DNA from 3 places in the Janthinobacterium sp. SUN120 genome. Region 3 is predicted to be linked to each of the others. Evidence: predicted binding sites of a transcription regulator. Region 3 holds the regulator's gene; each other region holds the start of a gene.
The links. Region 3 encodes FNR, which switches genes on or off when oxygen is low (the NO sensors DNR and NnrR bind a similar motif). Its sites were predicted from a motif close to TTGATNNNNATCAA; they were not measured.

Region 1 (5,246 bases), on a different contig from region 3:
CCATGCACGGAACCGTCCGGGTTCATGTTCGGCACCACGTAGAAGACGGCGTCTTGCAGGCACTGGCGGGCAAATGGATTGGCCTGGTCCAGCAAGGCTTCGAGCATGCCTTCGACAAACCATTCGGCCATCGTTTCACCGGGATGCTGGCGCGCGATGACCCAGACTTTCTTTTCGGCATCGGCGTCGCCGACCACCAGCAGATTCATGTCGCGGCCTTCCACGGTGCTGCCCAGGTCGATCAAGCGCACCAGCGGCGATGCTTGCGCGCTGTCGATCAGGGCCAGGTGGCGGTCCCATGGGTACGGCTCGAAGTAGGCGTAGTACACGCTTTCCTCTTCCGGCGTGTGTTCGATGGTCATCACCGTGCCGTCAAAGCTGGTCGGCACGCGGAACCAGGTTTCGCGGTCGTAGCTGGCCACGGCCTGGTAATCTTTCCAGCCGTCCGGGTAGGCCGACTTGCCTGCGTTCATGAAGCGGATCGTGCACGCCTCGCCTTGCGCGCCTTGCAGGCGGAAGTAAAACCACTGCGTGATGTCGGCGTGGGAATCCTTGCGGATGTTCAGCTCGATGGATTGGGCATCGTCGGCGCGCAGCACCTCGATCGCGCCGGCGTCGAATTGCTGGCTGATTTTAATGGTCATGTGTGTTCCTGATAAAAACGTATGGGTTTTGCATCGTGTGCAATGGCGCGATGATACCTGTTTTGCGGTGGACTTTGTGCTGGCGCAAACGATGACGGACGCGCTTTGCTAACGTGATAGCTCCGACACGGGGAGGCCATCATGGATGACAACGGCAAACACATACGCGAACTGGAAAAGAAAATCAGCGCCCTCAGCGACGCCCTGGCGCACCTGGGCAAGGGCACGACCTTGCAGGAATTGCTGCGCATCATACGTTTCCCCGGCTATACGACGCCGGCCGAATTTACCTTCAACCTCGCCATCCTCGACACCATGCTGGTGCAAACCAATGCGCTGGAAAAGCTGGGGCAGGATTTATTAGCAGGGGCGAAACAGGTGGTAGCAAAACAGTGAGCGCAGGCTCGGACGTATTCCTGAGCGCCTGAAAAAGGACCAGGGCCTGCCGCAGGGCCGCAGGCAGTACGAATGGATGCCCAGGCCCTGCAACGCCGCCATGGACGTGTTGTCAGGTGTTCAGGCCGCCGAAACGTTCGTAGAACCACGGTTCCACATCGGGCGCCTGCGCATCTTCGCGCCGCAAAGTGGTCAGGATATGTTCCTCGGCCGCCGCGTACGTGATGCGGTACAGGTCGCGGGCCAGCGCATACGCCTGCGTGCCGGGCCACGGTTCGGGCAGCAGTTCGACGGGCAGTTGCGGGTCGTGCAATTGCACGCGGCGGTAGGCGTGCGTCAGCAACGAGCGGATGACGAACGCTTGCTCCGCATCGAACACGGGCGCTTCTTGCAGCAAGGTCAGCAGGGGCTGGAAGCTGGCGATGAATTTCTGGTAGCCGGCCATGACTTCCGACAAGTCCCAGCAGTCGCCCACCATGTCGCGCAGGGGGCGCGTGCTGACGCCCGGCAATTCCGTGGTGTGGCAGACATACAGCTTGCCCTGCACTTCATTGCGTACGAGGATATCTTCCAGCGCCTCCGTATTGCTGGCAGGATGGCCAAAGATGCCAGGCGAGATCAAGCCATAGCCAGCCCACAATAATTCCTTGCGCAGCGCACCCCGCTCGGCGGCGCCGATGCTGCCGGCCGGCCCGATCACCAGGGTCCAGCTGCCATCCCAGTGCACGACCAGCGGCGCATAGATGCGGCGATAGGCGCGCTCGAAGCGGGCCAGCGCCTCCGGGCGTATCGTATAGGCGCTGCGGCGGCCGTCGCGCTGCGAGCTGAGCCAGCCTTCCTGCGCCAGGCGGAACACGCTGGTGCGCAATAAACGGTCATTCACGCCAAACGGCGCCAGCAGTTCGATCAGGCTGCCCAGCCAGATGGCGCCGCCGCGCGGCACGATGGCGTCGCCAAAGATGGTCATCACCAGGGACTTCGAGCGCGGTGGGTCGCTTTCCAGGAAATCGGCTATCCATGCCGTGCAGCGAGTGTTCTTCATGTGGTTCCGGTCTGGCCGTGTTGCGGTCGGTTCAATAAAAGCAGCAGTTTACTTGGCTGCGCGGGTAGCGCGGCAATAATTTGCCGGAAGCGCTGGTGGCGCTTCGCAGTGTTTTCTCATAAGCAATATCATACGCACAAAAAAGTTGCACAAGATACGAATTTTTAAAATGATTCATATCAAGTGTATGCAAATCGTTTTTTGTATCGTATTATCTGTTCATCGCACCGCGTTGCTGCGCAAAATCAAAGACATGGGAGACAGATCATGTACGCACAAATGGTTGAAACCGGCCTCAAGAACGTCCGTTCCCTCGACGACATGGGGCAAGAAGAGCGCGCTTTCCAGGCACGCATCGACGAAGGCATCAAGATCGAGGCCAAGGACTGGATGCCGGACGCTTACCGCAAGACCCTGATCCGCCAGATTTCGCAGCACGCACACTCGGAAATCGTCGGCCAATTGCCTGAGGGCAACTGGGTCACGCGCGCGCCCACCCTGAAACGCAAGTCCATCCTGCTGGCGAAGATCCAGGATGAAGCAGGCCACGGCCTGTACCTGTATAGCGCCGCGGAAACCTTGGGCGTGTCGCGCGATGACTTGCTGGCCGCCTTGCATTCGGGCAAAGCCAAGTATTCCAGCATCTTTAACTATCCCACCCTGTCGTGGGCCGACATGGGCGCCATCGGCTGGCTGGTCGACGGCTCCGCCATCATCAACCAGATTCCCCTGTGCCGCTGCTCGTACGGCCCGTATGCGCGCGCCATGATCCGCGTCTGCAAGGAAGAATCGTTCCATGCGCGCCAGGGCTACGACATCATGATGTCGCTGTGCAAGGGTACGCCCGCGCAGAAAGCCATGGCGCAGGATGCCTTGAACCGCTGGTGGTGGCCGTCGCTGATGATGTTCGGCCCGTCCGACGCCGCTTCCGTCAACAGCGCCCAGTCGGCGCAATGGCGCATCAAGCTGTTCTCGAACGACGAATTGCGCCAGCGCATGGTCGACCAGACCGTGCCGCAAATCGAATACCTGGGCCTGACCGTACCCGATCCCGACCTGAAGTTCAATGCGGAAACGGGCCACTATGAATTCGGCGAGATCGACTGGTCCGAGTTCAACAATGTCTTGAAGGGCAATGGCCCGTGCAACCGCGAACGCCTGCAAACGCGCGTGAAAGCGTATGAAGACGGCGAATGGTTCCGCGATGCCTTGGTCGCCTACGCCGACAAGCAAGCCGCTAGCAAAGCGGCAGCCTGAAAACATCTATAAAAGGGGATAGCAACATGAGCAAAGAATGGCCTTTGTGGGAAGTTTTCATCCGCAGCCAGCACGGCTTGGCGCACAAGCATGTGGGCAGCCTGCACGCTTCCGACGCCACCATGGCGGTCAACCATGCGCGCGACGTCTACACGCGCCGCAATGAAGGCGTGAGCATCTGGGTGGTGCGCGCGGCCGATATCGTCGCCAGCAGCCCCGGCGACAAGGGCGCCCTGTTCGAGCCATCGAACAGCAAGGTGTACCGCCATCCCACCTTCTTCCCGATGCCGGAAGAAGTCAAGAATCTGTGATGGGAGCGCCTGCAATGGATGACAAGGTCAATTACCTTCTGCGCCTGGGCGACAACGCCCTGATCCTCAGTCAGCAGCTGTCGCAGCTGTGCGGCAAGGGTCCCGCGCTGGAAGAGGACATGGCGCTGACCAACGTGGCGCTGGACCTGCTGGGCCAGACGCGTTTGTGGTTCAGCTATGCGGCCGAGCTGGAAAACGCGGGCCGCGACGAGGACGACATCGCCTTCCTGCGCGATGCCCACGATTTCAAGAATTGTCTGCTGGTCGAGCAGCCGAACGGCAATTACGCCGACACGATGATGCGCCAGTTCTTCTTCGACAGCTGGCACTATTTCCAGCTGCTGGAACTGACGAAATCGACGGATGCGCGCATCGTCGAGGTGGCGCAAAAGTCGATCAAGGAAGTCACGTACCACTTGCGCCGCAGCGGCGATCTTGTTGTGCGCCTCGGCGACGGCACGGCGGACAGCCACGCGAAAACGCAGGCCGCCGCCGACAAGCTGTGGATGTACACGGGCGAAATGTTCAAGTACGACGCCGTCGACCAGGCCATGGTCGCCGCCGGCATCGCACCGCCATCCGACATCCTGCGCCAGGCTTTCCTGGAACACGTGGCCGAGATCTTCGCGGAAGCGACTTTGAGCGTGCCGGCGCCCGACGCCTGGATGCAAAAAGGCGGCAAGCAGGGCACGCACACGGAACACCTGGGCTTTATTCTGGCCGAGATGCAGTTCCTGCAGCGCGCCTATCCTGGGGCGGAGTGGTAATGAACACGGCCGCGGCAGCGCTGGACGCCGCCCAGGTCTGGGCCTGGTTGGGCGACGTGCCGGACCCGGAAATCCCCGTCATTTCGGTGGTGGACCTGGGCATCGTGCGCGCCGTCGAAGTCACCGGCGGCGACGCCTGTACCGTGACGATCACGCCCACGTATTCGGGCTGCCCTGCCATGCAGGTGATCGCCGACGCCGTCACGGATGCCTTGCGCAGCCATGGCGTGGACAAGGTGACGCTGGTGAACCAGCTGGCGCCCGCCTGGACGACGGACTGGATGAGCGAGAGGGGCAAGGCCAAGCTGAAAGGCTATGGCATCGCTCCGCCGCAGCAGCAGGTGATCGACATCAGCGGTTTACGTGGTGGCGTCAAGCGCCAGGCGACGCCGAAACTGGACGTGATTTGCCCGAATTGCGGTTCCACGCATACGCAGCTGACCAGCCAGTTCGGCTCCACGCCGTGCAAGGCCCTGTACAAATGCCTGGCTTGCCGCGAACCGTTTGACTACTTCAAGTGCCACTAAAAAAATCAGGCACACGTTCCGAAGAAACTGGAGATGAAGCATGAGTAAATTTTATCCGCTGTGCGTGGCCAACGTGCGCAATGAAACGCGCGACACCATCGCCGTCACGTTCGACGTGCCGGCCGAATTGCAGCAGCAGTTCCGCTTTCAGCAGGGCCAGCACCTGACCCTGCGCGCCCATATCAATGCGGAAGACGTACGCCGCTCGTATTCCATCTGTTCTGCGGTGCAGGATGGCACCCTGCGCGTGGCCATCAAGCGCACGCCGGGCGGCGCCTTTTCCACCTGGGCGAACGACACCC
Region 2 (5,246 bases), on a different contig from region 3:
CAGCTATCCGGCGCAATTGTCGGGCGGGCAGAAACAGCGCGTGGCGATTGCCCGCGCCCTGGCCAGCCACCCCGACGTGCTGCTGTGCGACGAGCCGACGTCCGCGCTGGACGCGGAAACGACGCGCGCCTTGCTCGATACCTTGCGCGACATCAATGCGCGCCTGGGCGTGACCATCGTCATCGTCAGCCATGAGCTGTCGGTGCTGGGCGCCATCTGCAACCGGGTCGCCGTCGTGGAAAGCGGCGCCATCGCCGAACAATTCGACCTGAGCGACACGGCCACCCCGCGCAAGACGGCGCTGGGACGCGAGCTGGCTTATTACGGCACCGAGGCGTTTGAAGCCACCGCATGGAAGGATGCAACACATGTTTGAAGAATCGATCAATAACGTCATCAACCTGCTGCCGGAAATCTGGGTGGCGCTGGGCCAGACCATGACCATGCTGGGCATCGGCCTGACGGCCGCCATCCTGATCGGCGGCCCGCTGGGCATCTTGCTGTTCCTCGTCTCGGAAGGCCAGTCGCTGGAAAACCGTCCGCTGTCGACGATCCTCGGCTGGCTGGTCAATACCGTGCGCAGCTTCCCCTTCATCATCCTGCTGGTCGCCCTGACGCCGTTTACGCGCGTCATCGCGGGCACTTCGATCGGCCCGCTGGCGGCCAGCGTGCCCCTGTCGTTCGCCGCCATTCCCTACCTGGCGCGCCTGGTGGAACAGAACCTGCGCGAAGTGCCGCGCGGCGTGATCGAGGCGGCGCACGCCATGGGCGCGTCGGAAATGCAGATCATCTTCCGCGTGCTGCTGGTGGAAGCGCGCTCCGGCCTGGTGCTGGCCCTGACCGTGCTGTCGATCAGCTTCCTGTCGTATTCGGCCGTGGCCGGCGTGGTGGGCGGCGGCGGCATCGGCGACCTGGCCATCCGCTACGGCTACTACCGCTTCGAGACGGACATCATGGTCGCCACCGTGGCCATCCTGATCGTGCTGGTGCAAACCATCCAGTTCGCCGGCACGCGCATCGCCAAGCGCCTCGACAAACGTTAATTCATATTCAGTATTTCAGTACAAGGAAAAGCATGAACCACATTCGCCGCAACCTGCTCCTGGCCGCTGCCAGCCTGGCCTTCGCCACCGCCGCCCACGCCAAGGACCCGAAAGAACTCGTCATCGGCACCAGCTCCGGCCCGTATTCGGACCAGCTGAAGCTGGGCATCAAGCCTATCCTGGAAAAACAGGGCTACAAGGTCAAGATCGTGGAATTCAACGACTACGTGCAGCCGAACTACGCGCTGGCCGAAGGCTCGCTGGACGCCAACGTGTTCCAGCACATCGTCTACCTGACCAAGTTCGCCACCGATAACAAGCTGCCACTGAGCTCATTGATCACCGTGCCGACCATGCCGATCGGCCTGTACGGCGGCAAGCAGAAAACGCTGGCGGAAGTCAAGAACGGCGCCACCATCACCATGCCGAACGACCCGACCAACCAGGCGCGCGCGCTGGTGATGCTGGCCAAGATGGGCTGGATCAAGCTGAAACCGAACGTCGACCCGCTGCGCGCGTCCGAGCGCGACGTGCTGGAAAACCCGAAGAAGCTGAAACTGGTGCCCCTGGAAGCGGCACAGCTGCCACGTTCGCTGGCCGACGCCGACTACGCTTTCGTCAACGGTAACTTCGCCCTGGCCGCCGGTATGAAGCTGACCTCTGCCCTGAGCGTGGAAAAGATTTCGGACAGCTACATCAACCTGGTCGCCATCCGCACGGCCGACAAGGCCAAGCCATGGGTCAAGGACCTGGAAGCGGCCTACCGCTCGCGCGCCTTCCTCGACGCGACGAACAAGTATTTGGCCGGCTACGAAAAGACGGATTACCAGCTGGCGCTGGAAAAGACGCTGAAAAAATAAGGTGAAAGCAAGGCGCTGCACACAAAAAGACGGCCAGGTTCACACCTGGCCGTCTTTTTTTATTCTACGCGCCACCCGGGCGCCATCACTGCTTAGAAGCGGTAACCGACGCCTACGCCGATCAGGATAGGATCAATCTTGACTTCGCTGACCTTGCCGCCAGCAGCGGTCAGTACGTCGCTGCGGATCTGCACTTTCTTGATGTCGAAGTTCAAGGACCAGTTCTTGTCCAGTTTGTAGTCGACACCGGCTTGCAGCGCGAAGCCCCAGCTGTCGTGTTCCAGGCGCAGGCCGGGCAGTTTGACACCCGAGATATTCGTGTAGTTCACGCCGGCACCCACGTAAGGGCTGAACTGTTTTTCAGGCATGAAGTGGTATTGCAGCGACAGGGTCGGCGGCAGGTGCTTGAAGGTGCCGACTTGGCCGCCATCGAGCTTGACGTCATGCTTTTGCGGGTAGGTCAGGATCAGCTCGGCAGCGATATTCGGGGTGAAAAAATACGAAATATCGATTTCAGGAATCGTCTTGCTGCTGACCGTCAAGCGGTCCGATGCGCCGAAGCCACCAACAGGAGTAGATTTATCGGCCGGATCGATATGCACGGCGCGCGCACGGACCAGCCATGGGCTTTCCTGTGCCATGGCGTTGCCGGCGAATGCGCCGATGGCGGCCAGGACGATTGCTGCTGCAGTTGCGGACGTTTTCATTATGTTTTCCTCTGTCGTTAAGTAACGCTGCGAAGTCTAAGAGTGCAGTGCAACAAAAACTTTGATCCACATCAAATAGTGCTATATGGCATCACCAGAGGGATTTTTTCCTTTGCCCAAGTCAAAAATTGCCGTATTGCAGCGCATCAATGCACGTCGGCAAACAGGCTGGCGACCCAGTCGGCAAAGACGCGCACGCGCGGCGACAATTGCCGGTGGTGGGGATACAGCACGGACACGGGCAGCGGATCGGGCCGCCAGTCCCGCAGCACTTCCACCAGTTCGCCAGCCGCCAGCGCCCGCTCCAGGTGATAGCGGGGCGCCTGGATCAAGCCCATGCCCGCGCGGCAGCAGGCGTGATATGCGTCCGCATTGTTGACGGACACGGTGCCCGGCAAGGCCACGCTGCGGCGCTGGCCTTCCACCTTGAAATCGAAGGGCCAGACCTTGCCCGTCTGGGCGGAAAAGAAATTGACGGCGCGGTGGCCATCCAACTGCGCCAGATGCTCCGGCGTGCCATGCACGGCCAGATAGGCGGGGCTGGCGCACGTCACCTGTTCCAGCAGCGCCACGCGGCGCGCCACCATCGACGAGTCGCCCAGTTCGCCCACGCGCAGCACGCAATCGACGCCTTCGCGCACCAGGTCGACGAGGCGGTCGCCCATGCCGATTTCCAGTTCGATCAGCGGATAGCGGGCGCAGAACCGGTCCAGCACGGGCATGACGAAGTGCATGGCCAGGGTCGCGTGCAAGTCGATGCGCAGCTTGCCGGCCGGTTGCTGCACCGCCGAACTGAACACGGCTTCCGTTTCTTCCAGGTCCGCCAGCAGGCGCACGCAACGCTGGTAATACGCGTCGCCATCGGGCGTGGGCATCACTTGCCGCGTGGTCCGCTGCAGCAGGCGCACGCGCAGCCGCGCTTCCAGTTGCTTGATCGCATGCGTGACGGTGGCCTTCGGATAGTCGAGGTCATGCGCCGCCTGCGTAAAACTGCGCAGTTCGACGATGCGCGTAAAGATGCGCATCGCATCAAATCGGTCCATGCTCCCTCCATTGTTATTCCTTGCTGCACAGTATAGCGATTCGACCGCCACTTTTTATCAGCAACCAATACTGCTGGCATCAGTTGCCCGCCACGCAAGCGCCACTTGCGCCGATGTCACTGGATTGCCGCCCGCCCGCGCGGCATACTATTTACAGCACACACATGAGAATAGTAATGATTATCATTTGCGATATAATGCAATACCTCGCTCGGGCGACTACAAAAAGGAATGGGAGACATGGATATATTGAGGGAACTGCGTGAATCGGGCTTGAAAGTGACCATCCCCCGCTTGCGGATTCTGCAGCTGTTTCAAGAAGGCACGATCAAGCACCTGAGTGCGGACGATGTCTACAAACTCTTGCTGGCTGAAAAGATCGACGTGGGCCTGGCCACCATCTACCGCGTGCTGATGCAGTTTGCCGAAGCGGGCATTTTGTTTCGCCGGCATTTCGAGTCGGGCCACGCCGTCTTCGAACTGAACGAAGGGCAGCACCACGACCACCTGGTCTGCACGGGTTGCGGCAAGGTCGATGAATTCGTCGACGAAGGCATCGAACTGCGCCAGAACGAGATCGCCGCCGAGCGGGGCTTCGTGCTGCACGAGCACGCGCTGTCGCTGTACGGCACCTGCGCCGAGTGCACGGCGAAGAAAGTGCCGCCGCGCCGGGCCTGAGGATGCCTGGGCCGTTTGGGTGCCGCTGCCTTGCGGTAAGATTCGCTCAAGCTTGAGAAAGGATCACCCATGTACATCGGAGAAATCGCCCGCCTGGCGGGTACCTCGCCCAAGGCCTTGCGCCACTATGAAGCGCTGGGCTTGCTGGGCGACGTGCGCCGCGCCGGCGCCTACCGCGTCTACACGCAGCAAGACCTGGCGCAAGTCAAACTCATACGCCAGGCGCAGGCGCTGGGCTTCCGCCTGGCCGAACTGCTGCCCATCCTGGCCGGCGACGATACGGACTGGGCCGCCCTGTCGCAGCACATCGCCGCCAAGCGCACGCAGATACAGCAGGATATCGCCCGCCTGCGCCAGCTCGACGCACAACTGGCCGACATCGACACGGAAATCCACGACTGCCTGGCGCACCAATACCTTCAAGCGGCCGCTTGACTCTGCCCCCAGGGGCAGGCTTTAGCATGCAAGCTCTTCTTTAACGGACAGCCTGCACCATGACCAAGACGACACCCAAGCGCATTTTGATACTCCTCGGCCACCCGTCGGGCGACAGCTTTTGCGCCGCCCTGGCCGAGGCCTATGCCGCCACGGCCCGCAGCGCGGGCCACACCGTGCGCGAGCTGCGCCTGGGCCAGCTCGACTTCGATCCCATCCTGCACGAAGGCTACCGCCAGGTGCAGCCGCTGGAAGCGGACTTGCTGGCCGCGCAGGAAGCCATCAGCTGGGCCGAACACCTGGTGTTCGCCTACCCGATCTGGTGGGGCGGCGCGCCAGCCCTGCTGAAAGGCTTCATCGACCGCGTCTTCCTGCCCGGCTACGCTTTCAAGTACCGTCCAGGCAAGGCCTTCCCGGCGCAATTGCTGAAGGGCCGCACGGCCCAGCTGCTGGTAACGATGGACACGCCGCCCTGGTATT
Region 3 (5,246 bases):
CCGGCATCGATATCCGTAACGGCCTGCAGTATGAATGCATCGGTTGCGCCGCTTGCGTCGATGCCTGCAACAGCGTGATGGACAAGGTCGACCGGCCACGGGGACTGGTACGCTACAGTACCGACCATGCGATGGAAAACAACTTCAATTCGAAGCAGATACGCCAGCGCGCCATGCGCCCGCGCGTCTTGATCTACACTTCCATCCTGGCCCTGATCATCATCGCCGTGTGTACTTCGCTGGCCCTGCGCACGCCCCTGAAAATGGACGTGATCCGCGACCGCGGTTCCATGGGACGCGAAGTGGAAGACGGCATGATCGAAAACGTCTACCGCCTGCAGATCATGAACACGTCGGAGCAAAGCCAGCATTTCAAAATCAGCGCTTCCGGCTTGCCGGGCCTGACCTTGCTGACGCGCGAAGAAGTGACCTTGCAGCCGACGGAAACGCTGGGTTGGCCGATCCGCCTGCGCGTGCCGCACGGCGTGGGAGAGAAGGGCTCGAACAAGATTGCGATCGAATTGCAATCGCTGGACGACCCATCGCTGCATGTGCGTGAAAGCGCGGTATTCATCGTGCCACGTTAACAAGGAAAGGCGGACGGGGACCGGGTGCCCTCGCCGCCGCCACGAAGTTGCAGGAAGGCCGGTCCCCATGCGGGGACTGGCTGATTACACAGGAGAAACACCATGTCCGACAGTCTGAAACTGCAAGCACCCGTTGCACCGTGGTACAAGCATCGCTGGCCATGGCTGCTGATGATCGGCCCCGGCCTGTCCGTGGTCGTCGGCAGCTTCATGGGCTATATCGCGTTTACGCAGCCCGATGCGCTGGTGGTGGGCGATTATTACAAGCAGGGCAAGGCGATCAACCAGGATTTGAAGCGCGACACGATCGCCAGCGACCTGGCGATGGATACGCGCCTGTCGTATGACGTGGCGCAAGCGCGCCTGACCGGTTCCGTGCACAGCTTCGGCAAGGCCTATCAGGCGCCTTTGCAGCTGCACCTGGCGCATGCGACCCTGCCGGAAAAGGATATCAAGGTGCTGGTGCAACCCGATGCGGCCGGCAATTTTTCCGTGGCGCTGCCGATGCTCGAGCGCAGCCGCTGGCAAGTGCTGGTGGAAAACGACAAACGCGAGTGGCGCCTGTCCGGCATCTGGACCTGGCCCCTGCAGCGCAGCATCGCGCTGCATGCGGATGAAGAGCTATAACGTACAGCGCTGGGAAAACCGTAGCGAGCGGCAGTGATTTGTGGTTGAGAAGCGCAGCTGTGCTATAGCACAGCGAGCATCGCAGGCCGCAAAGCGCGACGCGCAGCAGGTTTTGACGGTGCTGTTATTTGCAGGTGTCCGTGCCGGCCGTAATCGCCTTCAGTTTCGCCGGCTGCAGGATTTCAATTTCCCGGTTCGAGACGCGCAGCCAGCCTTCCTTCTTGAACTTCGACAGCAGGCGGCTGACGCTCTCGATGGTCAGGCCCAGGTAGTTGCCGATTTCCTCGCGCGACATGCGCAGCTGGAAATTGCTGCCCGAATAGCCGCGCGCTTCATAGCGCGACGCCAGGTTGACGATGAAGGCGGCAAAGCGCTGCGTCGCCTGCATATTGCCCAGCAACAGCATGACGCTTTGCTCGCGCGTGATTTCCTGGCTCATCATGCGGTGGAAATGGCGCAGCAGGGTCGGCATATTGCCCAGCAATTGTTCCAGGCTGGAAAACGGGATTTCACACACTTCGCTGTCTTCCAGCGCCACCGCATTACAGTGGTGGCGGTCGGCGCTGATGGCGTCCATGCCCAGCAGTTCGCCCGCCATCTGGAAGCCCGTCACCTGCTCTTCGCCGCCCGGATTGATCTGGTACGTCTTGAAATGCCCCAGGCGGATCGCATACAGGTTCTGGAACGAGTCGCCGATACGGAACAGCGAGGCGCCGCGCACAATCTTGCGGCGGCGGCCGATGATCTGGTCCAGCCTGTCCATGTCGCCCACATCGAGGCCCATCGGCAGGCACAATTGATGCATGCTGCAGGTCGAGCATCGCGCACGCAACGCCTCCACGTTCACGGTGGGCAAGGTTGGAGTGAGTAGCGCTTCAGTCATGTCGGTACCTTTTAGAAAATGCAACAACAAGTTTACTGCATACAGCCGCATACAGGGTTGCCGTATACCAATTTCACCGTAAATTCGGCGAATAAACGACGTCCAGCCTTTAATTATATGGCAACATCGTCAAAAGCCCGTACGGGGCGGGCAATTTGCGCGGCGGCGCTTGCCAAGCTGGGGCATTGATAGGAAAATTCCTGACAGCATTATCTGCCGCCTGTGCCGCCCGGTACTGAAAAGGAAATCATGAAGCCTCTCGGCATTAAAGCAAAAGTCGCGCTGGCCACCAGCCTGACCTCGATCGCCATGATCGCGCTGGTCACCATGATCCAGGTGCAGCACATGCGCGACGACTTCACCCGAGTACTGCTGAGCCAGCAATCGTCCCTGATCACCCGCACCGCTGCCGAGCTCGACGACAAGCTGGGCATGCTGCTGCAGATCGTCACCCTGACGGCCCGACAGCAGCCGCCGGAATTGATCGCCCGGCCCGCCCAATTGCGCGAATACTATTCGCGCCGCTCGATGCTGGTGCTGTTCGATGACGTGCTGGTGCTCGACGCGCATGGCGCCGTCGTGGCCGACATGCCGGAAGTGGCGGGGCGCGCCGGCATCAACGTCGCCGAGCGCGAGTATTTCCAGACCGTCCTGCGCACGCGCCAGCCCATGATCACCGAACCGATGCTGGGCAAGTCGAGCGGCATGCCCATCGTGCAGATGGTGGCGCCCGTGCTGGCCGCCGATGGCCAGGTGGCCGGCGTAGTGATCGGCGTGCTGCGCCTGTACAAGGACAATCTGCTGGGGCGCCTGCGCTCGGAAAAGATCGGCAAGAACGGCTATTACTTCATTCTCACGCGCGGCGCCGTGCCGCGCTACGTGCTGCACCCCGATACCAGCCGCTTGCTGCAACCGCGCAAGCCGAACGCCAACCTGACGACGACCCAGTTGCTGAAGGAAGATGGCGAAGGCAGCATGGTCAGCACCAACAGCCGCGGCATCACGGCCGTCAACAGCTTCAAGCGCCTGAAATCCGTGAACTGGCTGCTGGCCGCCTCGCTCCCCGTCGAGGATGCCTTCGAACCGTTCGATGGCGTGCTGTACCGATTGGTGCTGTGGAGCATCCTCGCCTCGCTGCTGGCCGCCTTTGTTCTGGGCTGGGTCACCGTGCGCCTGCTGTCGCCGCTGGTGCGCCTGCGCGACACCCTGCAAGCCCTGCGCACCAGCGGCAGCCGCTTCACGCCCGTGCCGGTGCAGCAGCGCGACGAGATCGGCGAACTGACGGAAGCGTTCAACGGCCTGATGAGCGAACGCGACCGCCTGCAGCAGGAACTCGAATCGCGCGCGGCGGAGCTGGAACAGGAACGCGACCGGGCCGAGGCGGCCAACCGCGCGAAGAGCGATTTCGTGGCCAACATGAGCCATGAAATCCGCACGCCCCTCAATGCCGTACTGGGCATGGTGTATTTGCTGGGCAATACCAGGCTCGACACGGAACAACGCAAGTATCTGACCATGGTCAGAGTGGCGGGCCAGTCGCTGCTGGGCATCCTCAATGACGTGCTCGACTATTCGAAGATCGAGGCGCGGCGCATGGAGTTGTCGCCCGTCGAATTCGACCTCGATGAAGTCATGAATACCCTGGCCACGACGATGACGATGAATGCGGGCGAAAAGGAGCTGGAACTGGCCATCGCCGTCGAGCCCGACGTGCCGCGGCGCCTCGTGGGCGACGCCCAGCGCCTGCAGCAAATCCTCGTCAACCTGGCCGGCAACGCCATCAAGTTCACGGAGAGCGGCGAAGTGGTGGTGGCCGTCAGCCTGGCCGAGAACGAAAACGGCCGCGCCTGGCTGCGCTTCGAAGTGCGCGACACGGGCATCGGCATGACGGAACTGCAGCAACAGCAGCTGTTTGCCGCATTTTCCCAGGGCGACCAGAGCATCACGCGGCGCTTCGGCGGCACGGGCCTGGGCCTGGCCATCAGCAAGCAGCTGATCCACATGATGGGCGGCGACATCGCCGTCGCCAGCAGCGAAGGCAAGGGCAGCCGCTTCTGGTTCAGCGTGCCCTTCGAAATGCTGGCGCAGCCGGCCGAAACGCGGCGCACGCCGGCGCTGGGCCAGCTGCGCCTGCTGGTGGCCGACGACAACCGCACCACGCGCGAACTGATCGTCAAGCTGATCGAGGCGTGGGGCTGGCTGGCCGACGAAGTGGACTCCGGCTTTGCCGCCATCGAGCTGTACCGCGAACGCCTGGCGCAGCAGCAACCGTACGACGTGGTGCTGGCCGACTGGCACATGCCCGTCATGGACGGTCTGGCCACGGCCAAGGCCATCCGCCAGGCGGCCAGCGGCCAGCGCCAGCCCATCGTGGTGATGGTCAACGCCTTCGCCCGCAACCACCTGGAAGAAATCTCCAGCGCGGCCGAGGCCGACGTCGTGCTGATGAAGCCGATCACGGGATCGAGCCTGTTCGACGCCCTGCACCAGGCGCTGATCGCCAAGGACGACGGCGGCGAGCAACGCATGCTGCACCAGCCGCTGGGCACGGAACTGGCCGGCGTGCATTTCCTGCTGGTGGAAGACAATCATTTGAACCAGGCCGTGGCGCGCGGCATCCTCGAACACATGGGCGCCACCCTGGACGTGGTGGGCGACGGCTTGCAAGCCGTGGAACGGCTGCGCACGGAAGCGCTGCGCTACGACATCGTGCTGATGGACATGCAGATGCCCGTCATGGACGGTTTCAGCGCCACCCACATCATCCGCACGGAACTGCGCTTGCACCTGCCCGTGATCGCCATGACGGCCGGCGTGCTGGCGTCCGAGCGCGAGCGCTGCATGACGGCCGGCATCAGCGATTTCATCGCCAAGCCCGTGGTGGTGGAAGAGATGATGGAAGTCATCCTGCGCCACCTGCCCAAGCGCCCGCAAGTACAGACGGCCGAGCCGGCACGCGTCGCCGATGAAGAAGTGTTTTCCATGGCGCCGCTGATGCGCGTGATGGGACGCGATGCGAAGGGGCGCGGCGTGCTGCGGCGCATGGTGGAAGACGCGCTGAACAAGGGCATGACGCCCGTGCACGAGGCCGAAACGGCGTTGCAGGCGGGCCGCCACAGCGACGTGGCACGCATCCTGCACAGCGTGCG

Region 1: the regulator FNR is predicted to act here: its motif matches at 2,252-2,265, upstream of paaA (1,2-phenylacetyl-CoA epoxidase subunit PaaA).
Region 2: the regulator FNR is predicted to act here: its motif matches at 2,672-2,685, upstream of O0879_RS09940 (OmpW family outer membrane protein).

The regions. Positions count from the first base shown of each region.
Region 1 is NZ_JAPUBW010000002.1:1,455,501-1,460,746, reverse strand. Features, by position in the region: gene O0879_RS16260 (M14-type cytosolic carboxypeptidase) at 1-644, opposite strand, end outside; gene O0879_RS16255 (hypothetical protein) at 786-1,040, shown strand; gene paaX (phenylacetic acid degradation operon negative regulatory protein PaaX) at 1,153-2,082, opposite strand; gene paaA (1,2-phenylacetyl-CoA epoxidase subunit PaaA) at 2,350-3,339, shown strand; gene paaB (1,2-phenylacetyl-CoA epoxidase subunit PaaB) at 3,366-3,650, shown strand; gene paaC (1,2-phenylacetyl-CoA epoxidase subunit PaaC) at 3,665-4,417, shown strand; gene paaD (1,2-phenylacetyl-CoA epoxidase subunit PaaD) at 4,417-4,944, shown strand; gene paaE (1,2-phenylacetyl-CoA epoxidase subunit PaaE) at 4,985-5,246, shown strand, end outside.
Region 2 is NZ_JAPUBW010000002.1:68,948-74,193, forward strand. Features, by position in the region: gene O0879_RS09925 (methionine ABC transporter ATP-binding protein) at 1-376, shown strand, start outside; gene O0879_RS09930 (methionine ABC transporter permease) at 369-1,043, shown strand; gene O0879_RS09935 (MetQ/NlpA family ABC transporter substrate-binding protein) at 1,076-1,903, shown strand; gene O0879_RS09940 (OmpW family outer membrane protein) at 1,996-2,610, opposite strand; gene O0879_RS09945 (LysR family transcriptional regulator) at 2,757-3,653, opposite strand; gene fur (ferric iron uptake transcriptional regulator) at 3,894-4,331, shown strand; gene O0879_RS09955 (MerR family transcriptional regulator) at 4,401-4,766, shown strand; gene O0879_RS09960 (NAD(P)H-dependent oxidoreductase) at 4,826-5,246, shown strand, end outside.
Region 3 is NZ_JAPUBW010000004.1:364,955-370,200, reverse strand. Features, by position in the region: gene ccoG (cytochrome c oxidase accessory protein CcoG) at 1-587, shown strand, start outside; gene O0879_RS22245 (FixH family protein) at 690-1,214, shown strand; gene fnr (fumarate/nitrate reduction transcriptional regulator Fnr) at 1,339-2,097, opposite strand; gene O0879_RS22235 (response regulator) at 2,347-5,246, shown strand, end outside.